3 regions of the Rhodoferax sp. RT5P35 genome follow, and region 1 is predicted to be linked to each of the others. Evidence: predicted binding sites of a transcription regulator. Region 1 holds the regulator's gene; each other region holds the start of a gene.

Region 1 (5,097 bases):
CCGCCCAACGCAATGGCCCAAACGATGGCCGTGTGGGACAGCGTGGCCGCCAGGCCCAGCAACACCGCTTGTCCCACTGTGCCGCGAACCGCGATGATGAAGGCCGCCATCATCGTCTTGGAGTGGCCTGGTTCCAGACCATGGAGTGCACCTAACAAGATGGCACTGGGAATAAACAACCACGCGTTGCCTTGCTGCAGCAAAGTAGAAAAATTCGTCATTTTTTGTCTTACAGGTATTTGGTGATGGCTTTAAATTCGCGGATGGTGTCATCCGGGTTTTGCATGCCATCGCGGATCGCGTGTTCCAGGCAATGGTCAATGTGGTCATGTACCAAGGCCTTTTTGGCGTTGCCGACAGCACTTTCTACAGCCTGGAGCTGCTGGGCAAGGTCCAGACAGGCGCGGCCTTCTTCCATCATAGTGATGATGCTTTTGAGATGGCCTTCGGCCCGTTTGAGTCGTTTGATGATGTCCGGGTGTGAGGTATGGATGGTCATGCCTACATATTATCCTATCCCCCTGGATAGGATATTTTTGTAGGGTAAATACACATGAGGCATCTGGTGGAATGCGTCGTATTGATTCCCACACTGTGCGACGGGCATCGCCCCCATAGCCGATGAAGACACAGAGCGGACCCAGGTGACGCGGGATTTTTGGCTCGACCGGGAGCGGATGCTGCGGTTTTCTCTACAACCTTGATTTACAGAAGACTTTGGCAGAACGCCAAAACCCGCGGGTCCATGTCGTGCAGCAAGGCCCATACGGCCACGCCCGCCAGTGACGCACCCGCCACCCGCATGCCCCATTCCTTACGCTGGGGGCTGCGCCAAACCTGCAGGCGCACCCACAGCCAGGGTCCGACCACCAGGGTGATGCTGCTGCCCAGAGCAAACAAAGCCATGCACAGCGCGCCCTCCAGCGGGCCGCCGCTGAGGGATGCGACCAACAGGGCCGAGTACAGCAGGCCGCAGGGCATGAGCGCCCAGGCGGCCCCGGCCACGAACACCCAGGCCCGGCCTGCCAACCGGGGCCGCAACCGCGACCATAAGTTGCGTCCCAGGCCATCGACCCACACCGGTTGCCGCGCCAGCACCAGCAGCATGCCGCCCCAGACCAGCACCGCCACGTGGAACAGCGTCCACACCGGGCGCAGCGCGGCGGCAGGTGCCGTCAGCCAGGCGAGCGTGTTGACGGTAGCGGCGGCCAGCGCACCCGCCAGCGTGTAGCCCAGCAAGCGCCCGGCCTGCAGTTGCAGCATGCCCTGGCGGGCCCCGGCGACCCGCACCACGCCCGCGCAGGCCGCACCGCACATGCCCGCGCAATGCGGGCCACCGGCCAGGCCCATGAGAAGGGCGGTCCAGGCCAGGGAGTTCTGCATCGTCATTACTTACCCTCTCGCATGGAGCCAGAACGCACGCCCACCAGAAACACCGCAGAACTGGCTTTGCCAGGCTGCTGGTGTTGCCCCCTGCAAGGGGGTTGGAGAAAGATGCGAAGCACTGCAGCCTGGGGGTGTGCTAAATGATCCGTGAGAAACGGGCGCGGTTCTGGTCGGCTTGCAGGTAGCGGTCGAACACCATGGCCACGGCGCGCACAAAGAACCAGCCGGTGGCGGTGACCTGGATGCTGGTGGCATCCACCGTGGCCATGCCGGCCTGCACCAGGGGCTGCAGGGCCTGCAGCTCGGCGGCAAACGTGGCTTTGAAGTCCACCAGGTAGGCCAGTTCAATGGATTCAAACTGCACCATGCCCTGGCACATAATGGCCATGATGATGGCGCGGCGCACCACGTCGTCGCGGTTCAGGGCCAGGCCGCGCACCACCGGCAGCTGGCCCTGGTCGATCATGTCGCAGTAGGCCTCCAGGGTCTTGGCATTCTGGCTGTAGGTGGGGCCGATGCGGCCAATGGCCGACACGCCCAGGCCGACCAGGTCGCAGTCGGGCTGGGTGCTGTAGCCCTGGAAGTTGCGGTGCAGCCGCCCCTGGCGCTTGGCCACGGCCAGCGCGTCGTTGGGCAGGGCGAAATGGTCCATGCCCACGTAAACGTAGCCCGCGCCGATGAGCGCGTCCAGCGCCTGCGACAGCATGGCCAGCTTGGCCGCGCCGCTGGGCAGCTCGGCGTTGAGGATGCGGCGCTGCGGCTTGAAGCGCTCGGGCAGGTGGGCGTAGGCGTACAGGGCGATACGGTCGGGGCGCAGCGCCACGATCTGCTCCAGCGTGTGGGCAAACGAGGTGGGTGTTTGGCGCGGCAGGCCGTAGATCAGGTCGGTGTTGATGGATTCGAAGCCTAAGCGGCGGGCTTCGGCCACCAGCCCAAACACCTGCTCGGCGGGCTGCACGCGGTGCACGGCCTTTTGTACGTCGGCATCGAAATCCTGCACGCCAAAGCTCAGGCGGTTGAAGCCCAGCGCCGCCAGGGCCGCCAGCCGTGTGGCATCCACGGTGCGCGGATCGACCTCGATGGCGTATTCGCCGCCCGGGGCCAGGCTGAAGTGGCGGCGCAGCAGGGCCATCAGCTGGGCCAGTTCGTCATCGCTCAAAAACGTGGGGCTGCCGCCGCCCAGGTGCAACTGGCTGACCACCCGGCCCGTGCCGAGCTGGGCGGTGTGCAGGGCCATTTCGCGCTCCAGGTACTGCAGGTAGGCCGCGCCGCGTTCGTGGCGCTTGGTGATGATCTTGTTGCAGGCGCAGTAGTAGCACAGCGATTCGCAAAACGGGATGTGCACGTAGAGCGACAGCGGCAGAGCGGTGGCGGTGTCCCGGCGCAGGCGCAGGGCGCGGGCGTAGTCCTCGCCGCGGAAGGCTTCCACGAAGCGGTCGGCGGTGGGGTAGGAGGTGTAGCGCGGCCCCGGCACGTCAAAGCGCTTTAAAAGTTCAGTCGAAACACAGGTCATAAAAAGCGCTTTGGTTGCATCTATGCACTGTGCCGCGAAGGACGCACGCCTTACTTGACCTAGATCAAGCCGCCTGCAGATGCTTGTGGCGAGAATGGTTGTTTACAAAAGCCCCTACTGCGCGCATGACCCCTATCGCCATCAAAGTTGCCTGCTCGAACTGCAATCTGCGTGAGCTGTGCATGCCACTGGGCCTGAACCAAGACGAGTTAAACCGTATAGACGATCTGGTGGCCGTGCGCCGCAAGGTCAAACGCGGGGCCACGCTGTTCCGCAATGGCGAGGCGTTTACCGCGCTGTACGCTATCCGCACCGGGTTTTTCAAAACCTCCATCACCACCGAGGACGGGCGCGACCAGGTCACGGGTTTTCAGATGGCGGGTGAGATCATCGGGCTGGACGGCATCGTCAACGACCAGCACACCTGCGACGCGGTGGCGCTGGAGGATGCCGAGGTCTGCGAGATGCCGTTTGACCGCATCGAAGAACTGTCGCGCGAGGTCAACGCCCTGCAGCGCCATGTGCACAAGATCATGAGCCGCGAAATCGTGCGCGAGCACGGCGTGATGCTGCTGCTGGGCAGCATGCGGGCAGAGGAGCGGCTGGCGGCTTTTTTGCTGAACCTGGTGCAGCGCCTGCATGCGCGCGGCTTCTCACCGCTGGAGTTGGTGCTGCGCATGACGCGCGAAGAGATCGGCAGCTACCTGGGCCTGAAGCTGGAAACGGTGAGCCGCACCTTCTCCAAGTTTGCCGAGGACGGGATGGTGGAGGTCAAACAGCGCCACATCCGCATCCTCGATGCCGAGGCCTTGAAGCGCATCGTTAATCTTCAGCCCTGTTTATAGTTGCAGCGCCTACCGGCTAGCCTACCAGCAGGGTCAGGCTGCTGATCATTGCCGCCACGGCCCAGAAGGCAAAGAAAGACAGGCTGTACACGCCCTGGCGTGACAGGTCCAGCGGCTGGCCCAGCCAGTGCAAGCTGCTAGGGTCCACCACCGCAAACACCAGACCCTCCAGCAAACAAGCGCCCAAAAATCCCGACCACAGCACACTGGTGATGCGTTGTACTGCCATGCTGCCCGCCTACTTCTGCCGCACCGCGCCGGGGGGCGTGGCGGCGTGGTTGCGCGCTTGCTCGGCTGGGGCCAGGGTGCCCTGCAGGGCCAGCGTCTTGTTGATCTCCAGGCCCTGGCGGTAATAGTCCTGCGCCAGCACCGGATCTTGCCGGGTGAAGGCCAGCCAGGCCGTAACAAGAGCGGCTACCACCACGATCAGCGGGCCGGAGATGACCAGCCACACGTGGCCGTATTTCCACCAGGGTTGCGAAGTTTTTTCAGACATGGACTTTCTCCTTAATGTGAACAAGGCATCTAGCTATTCCCCACCCAGCATGCGGGCAGAACGCACACTTTCCAGAAACACCGCAGAACTGGCAATGCCCGGCTGCTGGTGTTGCCCCCTGCGTGTCGAATCGGTTTTGGTAAACCGGTTCGAGGGGGGTTGGCGAAAGATGCGAAGCACTGCAGCCTGGGGGTGAGTAATTAGCGGGGCACGATAAACGTGGATTTCTCGGATACGCGGTCTTTGCCGTCGGCACTGGCGATGTCAAACACCACCGGGTGCGAACCCGGCGTGGCCGAGCCATAGGGGATGTGCAGGCGCACCGCCACCCAGCGCGACTGCACGGCACCCACCTCCACCTCGGTTTCCGATGCAACTTCCAATCCGGCCAGCCCGTCCAGCCCGTGGGCCGATAGCGTGTAGCGCTGGGGCGATTCGGTGGCGTTCATCACCTGCAGGCGGTAAACGTTCTCTAGCTGGCCCCCGGCCACAATGCGCGACAGGGCGGCGCGGTCGCGCACCACGTCCACCTTCAGCGGGGTGCGCAGTGCCAGGCTGATGCCCAGGCACAGCATCAGGGTCCATAGCAGCGCGGTGTAAACCAGCACCCGGGGCCGCAGCACCCTGCGCAGGATCTGGCGGGCCGTCCAGCCCCCGGCCATGCCGTTCTCGGTGGCAAAGCGGATCAGGCCGCGGGCATAGCCCATTTTGTCCATCACCCCATCGCACACGTCCACACAGGCCGCGCAGTTGATGCACTCGTACTGCAGGCCCTGGCGGATGTCGATGCCGGTGGGGCAGACCTGCACGCACAGGGTGCAGTCCACGCACGACCCCAGGCCCAGCGCCGCAGGGTC
Region 2 (5,097 bases), on a different contig from region 1:
CGCAGCTTCCGCCTTCATCAGCTTCGCGGTGCGCTCTTGGACCTGTTGCTCAAGGGTGAAGGCCAGTTCCTGGAGCTCCTCCTCGGCGCGGCGTCGCTCGACAGCTTGGCGGGTTCGGTGCGCGACTTCCTTGATGAGCACCAGTTCATCGGCCGTCCAGGGCCTTACGGTTGCGTTGTTGAGAAAAAGCATCGCCACGAAATCGCCACCTTCGCTCACCGGCATGTTGACCATGGCGCGCACACCGACTTCGATCAGGGCGTTGGCCGTGTGGCGCGTCCGAGGGTCCAACCGCGCATCGGCGAACACCACGGTCTCGCCCCGCTTTAAGTCCTCGATGAAAGTGCCGAAATCCCTGAATTGAAACGTGCCCGAAAGCTCTTTGGTGCCCGGAGCGTTCCAATTGCGAGCGATCGCAATTGACTCGCGCGCCATGTCGATGGTGCCGTAACCTACTCGGCTCACGTCCAGCACGCGGCCCAAAGCCTCAGCGGCGCGGTAGGCCACCTCGTCGGCATCCAGCGGGCCGCCGAAGACGTCCCGGTCGAGGTATTCAAGCAGCTCGGCGCGGCGCCGCGACAGCACCACTTCGGTGATGTCTTGGGATATACCCGCCATGGAGCTTGGCACGCCGTCGATTCCGCACTTGACCTCGCCCGTCACGCGCACCCATATCAACCTCCCGTCCGGTCGAACGATCCGGTATTCGATGTCGTAGGTTTCGCGCGTGGAGAGCGACCGCGCCACCGCGTCGCGCATTCTTGCCTGGTCGTCAGGATGCACCGCATCGAGAAGCTGTGCGTAGGTGAATACCTCGTCGAGTCGGCGCCCGAAGTTTTCTTTGCAGTGCGTCGACGCTTCGAGGGAAAACGTGGCCAAGTTCAAATCCCACACGCCCAGGCGCGCGGCCTCGGTGGCCGAGAGAAGCCGGGCCTCGCTTTTCTCCAACGCCCGGGTCTTCTTGAACCGCTCGAGCCAGTTGACGACGCGTTGGCCGACCTCTTTGGTGAACGCCAATTCGCCCGCGGTCCACCGCCGCTCGTCCTTGAAATTCACGAAGAACACGCCAACCAAAATGCCCGCCTCGAGCACGGGGACGTTCACAAACGAGCGCGCTGCCTTGGCCTCGAGCGAGGCTGCCGCCGAGTTGGTTCTCGGGTCCTCTCGCACGTCGTTGATCGCGATGAATTCGTTTCGCTTCAAGCTGTCGATGAACGATCCGTAGTCGCGAAGATGGATCGACCCGGCAAGGCTTTCGACTCCGGGCGCGCGCCAGTCCCGCTCGACGGTCGACGTCTCCTTGAAGTGGTCGACCGCGCCAAATCCGACGCGGCTGACCGACAAGGACTTGCCAAGCATTTCCGACGCCAAAAAGCTGATCTCTTCCGTCGACCCGGCGGCTGCGACCTTCTCGGTGAGCTCCGCCAACGCCTCACTGCGCGTCCTCATGGCTACCCGATCGGTGGCGTCCAAGCCTTGGAGAAAAATTCCCTCGACCGAACCGTCCGAGTCCCGGACGGGTTGGAGGACGAAATCGACGAACAGCTCAACGACGGGCTCGGCTTCGCCAGCTTTCATCAGGTATTTAGCGCTCTCCACGGAGTAGGGGATGCCCGATGCGAACACTTGGCCGAGCAGCTCCACATACCCCTGCTCGGCCACTTCCGGGAGCGCAGCGGCCATCTCCTTGCCTAGCACTGGGCGGTCGCCGACCAATTTCAAATAGTTGGGGTTGGCGAACTCAATGACATGGGATGGGCCGCGAAAATAGGCCATGAAGCTGGGAGCCTGTGAGAAGAGTCTGACGAAGCGCTCGAGCTCGTCTTCGCGCGACTGCGCGGTGGAGGATGTTTCACCGGTCATTTGACACCATGTAGCGCACCTTGGCGATTAGGGTGGAGAATTCGAATGCCTTGTGTCTCTTTGACAACGCTGTTCAGCGTGCGGGAGATTCGTTTTCTATCTGATGTATCAGCGAAGGGGTGAATCTCCCAATCATCGGCAGCAGTGGATAGCGTTTCACCATTCGACTGGCTCATGGCTGCCCGATACGAAGACGGGAACCGGGTCTGAAGCTCTGCCTCAGCTGCCTCTATAAAGTGATCTTCAACGTTAAACGGCATGGGTTAATGTCAATCCTCTTATTGCTGTCTGAATGTCCGCTGCTGGCCGAAAGCAGACATCGTAACAGCCCAAAAGTGATGTTGAATCTGCCTTAACCCGGTATCCCAACAGACTTTATTTTTCTCCGACGAACTTTATTTACGCTCGTCAATAGGCGGCACCGTTCTCGGGGAAAATCAGGGCATGTCACATCAAATCATGGAAGTCACGGGGTCCGATTGGGGGGGGCGCCATCCGGTCGAAGCGCTGACCGACACGCTGGAAAACGGCGGCGTGCTGTATTTTCCGGCGCTGGCGTTTACGCTGACGCCAGACGAACTACCGCTGCTACGCCCCGGCGTACGGGCTCCCAAATCGCGCAACATCAGCCAGCCTGCGCACGGTGTCGTCAAGGGGGCCGTGGGTTCGCCAGAAGAAATGGCCGCCCTGAGCGACATGATGCAGCGCTTTCGCCGCCAAGCGGTGCAGCTGGTGCACGGCCTGTTTCCCCGTTACAGCGCCCATTTGCGGCTGGAGCCCACCAGCTACCGCCCGACCGAGGTGGCCACGCGCACCCAGTCGTGGCGGGCCGACGACAAGCGCCTGCACGTAGATGCGTTCCCGTCGCGGCCGAACCGGGGCGAGCGAATTCTGCGGGTGTTCAGCAACATCAACCCGCAGCACAAGCCCCGGGTGTGGCGAGTGGGCGAGCCGTTCGAGGCCATGGCCCAGCAGTTTTTGCCCTTGATTCCCGGTTATCGGGCCTGGGAGGCGCACTTGCTGCGCGGCCTGGGCATCACCAAGTCGCTGCGCAGCGAGTACGACCACATGATGCTGCAACTGCACGACCACTTGAAGCGCGACGCGAACTACCAAAAGAACGCGCCGCAAACTGTGGTCGAGTTTGCTGCGGGCAGCACCTGGGTATGTTTTTCCGACCAAACCCTGCACGCGGTGCACGGCGGCCAGTACATGATGGAGCAGACATTTTTCATGCCGCCCCAGCACCAGTACCGGCCCGACCAGAGCCCGTTGGGAATACTGACCCGGTTGGCCGGGCACCCCTTGCAGGGCGCACCTCTTTAAATCGACAGTCCTGCGCCTTTGGCGGCCAGCAATACCAGGCTGTTGGCGGGCAGTGGAAAGATGTCTTTGCCCTGGCCCACCCAGCCGCCCAGGCCGCGTGGTTGGGTGCTGTCCAGCACCACCTGCCAGGCACCGGCGGGCAGCAGGAAGGGGTCAATGGTGTTGCCTGCATTGACCAGCAGCAGCAGCGGGGCACGGGCCTTGCCGGGTTTGCCGATCAGGCAGCCCAGCACCCGGTGCTGCGGGTCGCGCCAGGCATCGCCTTCCAGGGGCACACCGCTGCCACGCAGCCACGACAGATCGGGCAGGCCCAGCACGTCGGCCACGCCGCTGTACCAGTGATTGGCAAAAGGCAGGGCCTGGTGGCGCAGGGCGATGACGCGGCGGGTGAAAGCGAGGAGATCTTCGTCGGCGGCGGCCCAGTCGATCCAGGTGGTGGGGTTGTCCTGGCAGTACGGGTTATTGTTGCCACCTTGTGTATGGCCTAATTCATCGCCAGCGCATATCAGCGGTGTGCCTTGTGCTAGCAAAGTAGTAGCAAGAAGGGCGCGTTGCAGGTTGCCGCGCAAGGTGGTGACGGCCGGATCATCGCTAGGGCCTTCGGCACCACAGTTGAAATTGAGGTTGTGGCCGTGGCCGTCGCGGTTGTCTTCCAGGTTGGCCAGGTTGTGGCGCTGGTTGTAGCTCACCAGATCGCGCAGGGTGAAGCCGTCGTGCGATACCACGTAGTTCACCGACTCGCCGGGGGCGCGTTGGCGCGGTTGGTACATGTCGCTGGAGCCGCACAGGCGCTGGGCCATGTCGGCACGGGTGTTGTCGGCCACCGGCGCACCGGAAGCGGCGGCGGTTTGTATCCAGAAGCCGCGCATGCTGTCGCGGAAATGGTCGTTCCATTCCAGCCAGCCACGCGGAAAACCGCCGGTCTGGTAGCCGCCGGGCCCGATATCCCAGGGCTCGGCGACCATTTTCACGCGCGACAGCACCGGGTCTTGGGCCACGGCGGTGAAGAAGGCGCTGTTGCGGTCAAAACCGGTGTCGGTGCGGCCCAGCACCGGGGCCAGATCAAACCGGAAGCCGTCCACATGCATCTCGCCCACCCAGTAGCGCAGGCTGTCCAGCACCATTTGCAGCACGCGCGGCTGGCGTATGTCGATGGTGTTGCCGCAGCCGGAATAATTGTCGTAGTGGGCCGGGGCCTCGGGCGGCAGGCGGTAGTAGCTGGCGTTGTCCAGGCCGCGAAAGCTGATGGTCGGGCCGCCGTCACCGGCTTCGGCCGTGTGGTTGTAGACCACGTCCAGCAACACCTCCAGCCCGGCGGCGTGCAGGGTTTTGACCATGGCGCGGAACTCGTCGCGGGGAGATACACCGTCCACGCCGCTGGACAGCCGCGGGTCCACACTGAAAAAGCCCAGGGTGTTGTAGCCCCAATAGTTGCTCAAGCCCATGCCGCTCAAGCGCTCTTCGCTCAGCGAATACTGCACGGGTAGCAGGCTCACCGCAGTGATGCCGAGCTGTTTCAGGTGGTTGACCGAGGCGGGGTGGGCCAGCCCGGCGAAGCTGCCGCGCAGGGCGGGCGGGATGTTTTCGTTCAGCTTGGAGAAGCCTTTGACGTGGCATTCGTAGAACACCGAGTCCGCCAGCGGCACACGGGGGGCCTGGTCACCGGCCCAGTCGAAATGGTCGAAGGTTACGCGGGCCTTGAGCGCCAGCGGGGCGTTATCGCGCGTGTCCATGTGGCGCGGGTGCAGCCGGTCGCCCGCAAAATGCTCGTCGCGCCATGCAAATTGGCCCAGGATGTCGCGGGCGTAGGGGTCGAGCAGCAGCTTGGATGCATCAAAACGGTGCCCTCGGTCGGGCCGCCAGGGGCCGTGTGCCCGCAAACCGTACACCAAACCGGGCTGGGCACCC
Region 3 (5,097 bases), on a different contig from region 1:
GGTTACGACTTCATCGACATCCACGGAAAACCGGCATCCAGCGCCATGCAGGGCCGTGTCATCGGACTCTCGTTGCCCGATCTGCAACGCATTCCGAATGTGCTGGCCGTGGCCAGTGAGCCAACCAAGGTGGCCGCTATTTTGGGCGCTTTGCGCTCGGGCGTCCTCAACACCTTAGCTACCACCGTGACCAATGCGATCTCGGTGCTCAACCTCGATAAAGCAATGCAGTCCACGTCGCCGGCTGCGGTGGCAGGCGCTTGAGCATGGGACGCGTACGCATCCAGACCCATGACTTCGACCTCAGTGCTGAGACGGCGGCATTGTGCCAAGGTGACCGCCGCGTGGGCGCAGTGGTGAGCTTTTTAGGCACAGTGCGCGACTGGCACCCTGATGCCAGCGGTGAAGTCACCAGCATGGAGCTAGAGCACTACCCCGGCATGACCGAGCGGGCGATTGAGGCGATGGTGGACCAGGCGATGACCCGCTTCAACATTTACGCTGCCCAGGTGATCCACCGCGTGGGGCTGCTGCAGCCGCTAGACCAGATTGTGTGGGTGGCGGTCAGCGCGGCGCACCGGGGCGAGGCGTTCCAGGCCTGCCAATTCTTGATGGACTATTTGAAAACCCAGGCCCCGTTTTGGAAGAAAGAGCAAACCCCGGATGGGGCGCGTTGGGTCGATGCCCGGGTGCAGGACGATGCTGCTTTGCAGCGCTGGGGTATTGCGGCCAGCAACGCCTGACTAACCCAGCAGCGGCAGGCCCTGGTCCAGCACCAGCAGCCGCTGCACCAGGGCCTGCGAGACCGCCGTCATCGGAGCCCGCAGCCTCGGCTGCATCTGCCCGTGGTAAGACTGATTTTCTGGGCGATGTTCAGTGCAGAAAAATAGTTGCCTTGGCGGAACAAGGCTAGCGCCTCGGTAAGTTGCTTGCGCATACAGTGTATTTTCTGGTGGATGTGTGGTTGCGGTGAGAAGCTGCGGGCTTGGTGCGCCGCAGCCAAAGCCTGCAAAGCCTAATTCAGGTACTTAGGCCGTTCTGCCGCGACCGGTACGTCGTTCGCCTGCAACCCCGGCGTTCCCAGCACATCGCTACCTTCACCCCAGGCCGACTGCCGCAAGGCACGCTCTAGCAGTTGCACCAGGCCGTGCACCAGCGGTGGGGCCAGCTCCACCTGGAAGCCGCGGCCGTTGGTCTGGCCTACCAACTGCTCGTTGAAGGCAATTTTCAAAGGGCCGTTGGCCACCGGGGTGATGCGCACTTCGGTCACCAGCAGCGGGGCGCTGCCCAAGGGCAGGGTGGTGGGGGCGGCATCGGGTGCATCTTGGTAGGGCGTGGAAAAATCGGCATCCCGCAGCACGGCTTCGCGCTGGAAGTCGGCCAGCATCTTCTTGCTGGCATCGTCGCGCAAGTGGGTTGTGCCGCCGTCTTGCCGCGCCACATGCTCCACTACGGCCTTGTTGAGCGTGGGCCACAGGGCCAGTGTGAGGCGGCGGGTGAGCCACAGGCGCATTTCGGTGCCATCGGTGGATTTGATGCGGACCAGAATGCGGTCTTGCTCCTGGTTGTAGCGGGCCGACAGCTGGTGGATGTTCATAGGCCGATTTTAGGACTTTGGCCAAAGTTGCATTTGCTTCTATTTTTGTAGCTGCTCGTGCTTATTTCATATGCGCTAGAGGCTGATTTTCTATAAATCTAGTACTTGTAGGACTGACGCAGCGCCCTCTGTGTCAGCCTTCCGGCGCACAGGGGGTCTTGCCTAAGTCCTGGCTTGATCTGGCGCAAGCTTGTCCACAGAGCAGGCCTTGAAAATGCAGAGCTCTGGCCCATCTGTCACAGCATTGGAGATCCACATGCGACAAGACAAACTTACTACCAAATTTCAGGAAGCCCTGGGCGACGCACAAACCCTGGCACTCGGTGCCGACCACGGCTATATCGAACCAGCCCACGTATTGGCGGCCATGCTGCGCCAGGATGACGGCCCGCAGGCGCTGCTGCAGCGCGCGGGCGTGAACGTGCCCAGTCTGCTGGCCGTGGCCGAGGCGGCCCTCAAGAAGCTGCCCACTGTGCACGGGCAAGACCAGGTACAAATCAGCCGCGATATGGGCAGCCTGCTGCAGGGCGCTGAAAAAGAGGCCATCAAGCGCGGCGACCAGTTCGTCTCCAGCGAACTGTTTTTGCTGGCGCTGACCGACAGCAAGGCCGACTTTGGCCAGCAGGTACGCGCCGCGGGCCTGACCCGCAAATCGCTGGAAGCCGCGATCGATGCGGTGCGCGGCGGCCAAAACGTGGACAACGCCGATGCCGAAGGCCAGCGCGAATCGCTCAAAAAATACTGCCTCGACCTGACTGAGCGTGCCCGCATGGGCAAGCTGGACCCGGTGATTGGCCGCGACGACGAAATCCGCCGCGCCATCCAGGTGCTGCAGCGCCGTACCAAGAACAACCCGGTGCTGATCGGCGAACCCGGCGTCGGCAAGACCGCTATCGTCGAAGGCCTGGCCCAGCGCATCGTGGCGGGCGAGGTGCCCGAATCGCTCAAAGGCAAGCGCGTACTCTCGCTAGACATGGCGGCCCTGCTGGCTGGGGCCAAGTTCCGCGGTGAATTCGAAGAGCGCCTGAAGACCGTGCTCAAAGAGCTGGCCAAGGACGAAGGCCAGACCATCGTCTTCATCGACGAGCTCCACACCATGGTCGGCGCGGGCAAGGCCGAGGGCGCGATGGACGCGGGCAATATGCTCAAGCCCGCCCTGGCACGCGGCGAGCTGCACTGCGTGGGCGCCACGACGTTGGACGAGTACCGCAAGTACATCGAAAAAGACGCGGCCCTGGAGCGGCGCTTCCAAAAGATTTTGGTCGGCGAGCCCACGGTGGAGGCCACCATCGCCATCCTGCGCGGCCTGCAGGAAAAGTACGAAGTGCACCATGGCGTGCAGATCACCGACCCGGCCATCGTGGCCGCGGCCGAGCTCAGCCACCGCTACATCACCGACCGGTTCTTGCCCGACAAGGCGATTGACCTGATTGACGAGGCTGCGGCCAAGATCAAGATTGAAATGGATTCCAAGCCCGAGGTGATGGATAAGCTGGACCGCCGCCTGATCCAACTGCAGATCGAGCGCGAAGCCGTGAAGCGCGAGAAAGACGAATCCTCGCAAAAGCGCCTGGGCCTGATCCAGGAAGAAATTGTCAAACTGCAAAAGGAAATCGCCGACTACGACGAAATTTGGCAGGCCGAAAAAGCCCAGGCCCAGGGCAGCGCCCACGTGATGGAAGCGATTGAAAAAATGCGCTTCCAGATCGAGGAACTCAAGCGCAAGGGCGACTTCAACAAGGTCGCCGAGCTGCAATACGGCAAGCTGCCCGAGCTGGAAAAGCAACTCAAGGAAACCCAGGCCAAGGAATCGGTGAAAGGCACTACCAGCGCGCCGCGCCTGCTGCGCACCCAGGTGGGCGCGGAAGAAATCGCCGAAGTGGTGGCCCGCGCAACCGGCATCCCGGTGAGCAAACTGATGCAGGGCGAGCGCGACAAGTTGCTGCAGATGGAAGTCAAGCTGCACGACCGCGTGGTCGGCCAAGACGAGGCCATCACGGCGGTAGCCAACGCCATCCGCCGCTCGCGCGCAGGCCTGTCCGACCCGAACCGGCCCACCGGCTCCTTCCTGTTCCTGGGCCCCACAGGCGTGGGCAAGACCGAGCTGTGCAAGGCGCTGGCGGGCTTTATGTTCGACTCGGAAGACCACCTCATTCGCATCGACATGAGCGAGTTCATGGAGAAGCATTCGGTGGCCCGGCTGATTGGTGCGCCGCCCGGCTACGTGGGCTACGAGGAGGGTGGCTACTTGACCGAGGCCGTGCGCCGCAAGCCCTACAGCGTGCTGCTGCTGGACGAGGTAGAGAAGGCGCACCCCGATGTCTTCAACGTGCTGCTGCAGGTGCTGGACGATGGCCGCCTGACCGACGGCCAAGGCCGCACCGTGGACTTCAAGAACACCGTGATCGTGATGACCAGCAACATCGGCTCGCCCATCATCCAAACCATGGTGGGCCGTGACTATGAGGACATCAAGGACGCGGTGCAGGACGAGCTGAAGAACTATTTCCGCCCGGAATTTTTGAACCGCATCGACGAGACCGTGGTGTTCCACGCGCTGGACGCGAAGAACATCGAAGCCATCGCTGCCATCCAGATCAAGGTGCTGGAAGCACGCCTGGCCAAGATGGACCTGACGCTGCAGGTGTCGCCCGCGGCCATCGCCGAGCTGGCCAAGGTCGGATTCGACCCGGTGTTCGGCGCGCGCCCCCTGAAGCGCGCCATCCAGCAGCGCATCGAAAATCCTCTGTCGAAGCTGCTGCTGGAAGGCAAGTTCCTGCCCAAGGACGTGATTCCAGTGGACGTGGACCCGATCCAGGCGCCGGGGCAGTTCAGTTTCGGCAAGGCCTGACAGGCATGAAAAGAGGGGCTGGGAAGCGATTCCCAGCCCCTTTTTTTCGCCCAAGTCTGCAGCAATCTGTTACAAAACCGGGGGCTGCCCTGTGGCGATGCCAAGGACTGGACGATGAATTCTTTTGGAAAACTGGTCAAGAACCTGTTCGCGATCGTTTTTGGTTTGTGCAGCCTGAAACTGGCGGCGGCAGGCCTGTGGGTGGGGGCTATCGCCGGCTTGTCGGGCAGTGGCGCAGACGTCAGCTTCGCCGCGCACCCGCTGGGCTTTGTGTTGCGGGTGGCGGCTTGGACGGCTTTCGGTGCATTTCTGGTGTGGTTTGGCTGGAGCGGTTTTGCCTCTTCAGGCAGTGCAGAGGAGGATGAGGACGAGGACGAGGATGCCCGCGACAGCCTGCCAGCGTCTGCGCCGCGCAGCCAGTCGGTTTCCCGCACTTCTAGCGCTCCTGGCGCTGCCGGGCGGCCACCACCGGTGTCGGCTGCGCAGCCGGTCAGGTCATTGGCTGCGCCCTCCCGTCCGGCAGCCACGCTTCCCGAGCCCTTGGAGCTGCACCTATCGCGGATGTGGGCGGTGTTGGTTTTGCTGGCCATGCTGCTGTTTGTACTGGGTTGCGTCGTCGCATTCGGTGCCATAGCCTACTTTGTTACTC

What was found. The regulator FNR, encoded in region 1, switches genes on or off when oxygen is low (the NO sensors DNR and NnrR bind a similar motif). The targets are predictions, from matches to a motif close to TTGATNNNNATCAA.
Region 2: a site for FNR is predicted at 2,262-2,275, ahead of AC097L_RS01190 (Kdo hydroxylase family protein). Genes of this name have one in related genera too.
Region 3: a site for FNR is predicted at 1,772-1,785, ahead of clpB (ATP-dependent chaperone ClpB). Genes of this name have one in related genera too.

Annotation. Positions count from the first base shown of each region.
Region 1 covers NZ_JBWMAX010000004.1:115,442-120,538, forward strand. Annotated here, with positions in the region: gene AC097L_RS07175 (nickel/cobalt efflux protein RcnA) at 1-221, opposite strand, end outside; gene AC097L_RS07180 (metal-sensing transcriptional repressor) at 230-499, opposite strand; gene AC097L_RS07185 (sulfite exporter TauE/SafE family protein) at 706-1,389, opposite strand; gene hemN (oxygen-independent coproporphyrinogen III oxidase) at 1,523-2,899, opposite strand; gene fnr (fumarate/nitrate reduction transcriptional regulator Fnr) at 3,025-3,744, shown strand; gene AC097L_RS07200 (hypothetical protein) at 3,761-3,973, opposite strand; gene AC097L_RS07205 (FixH family protein) at 3,983-4,240, opposite strand; gene ccoG (cytochrome c oxidase accessory protein CcoG) at 4,441-5,097, opposite strand, start outside.
Region 2 covers NZ_JBWMAX010000001.1:250,242-255,338, forward strand. Annotated here, with positions in the region: gene AC097L_RS01180 (ATP-binding protein) at 1-1,863, opposite strand, end outside; gene AC097L_RS01185 (SMI1/KNR4 family protein) at 1,860-2,123, opposite strand; gene AC097L_RS01190 (Kdo hydroxylase family protein) at 2,308-3,189, shown strand; gene glgX (glycogen debranching protein GlgX) at 3,186-5,097, opposite strand, start outside.
Region 3 covers NZ_JBWMAX010000007.1:179,098-184,194, forward strand. Annotated here, with positions in the region: gene AC097L_RS13195 (sugar-binding transcriptional regulator) at 1-264, shown strand, start outside; gene AC097L_RS13200 (molybdenum cofactor biosynthesis protein MoaE) at 267-743, shown strand; gene AC097L_RS13205 (hypothetical protein) at 1,016-1,597, opposite strand; gene clpB (ATP-dependent chaperone ClpB) at 1,854-4,448, shown strand; gene AC097L_RS13215 (hypothetical protein) at 4,563-5,097, shown strand, end outside.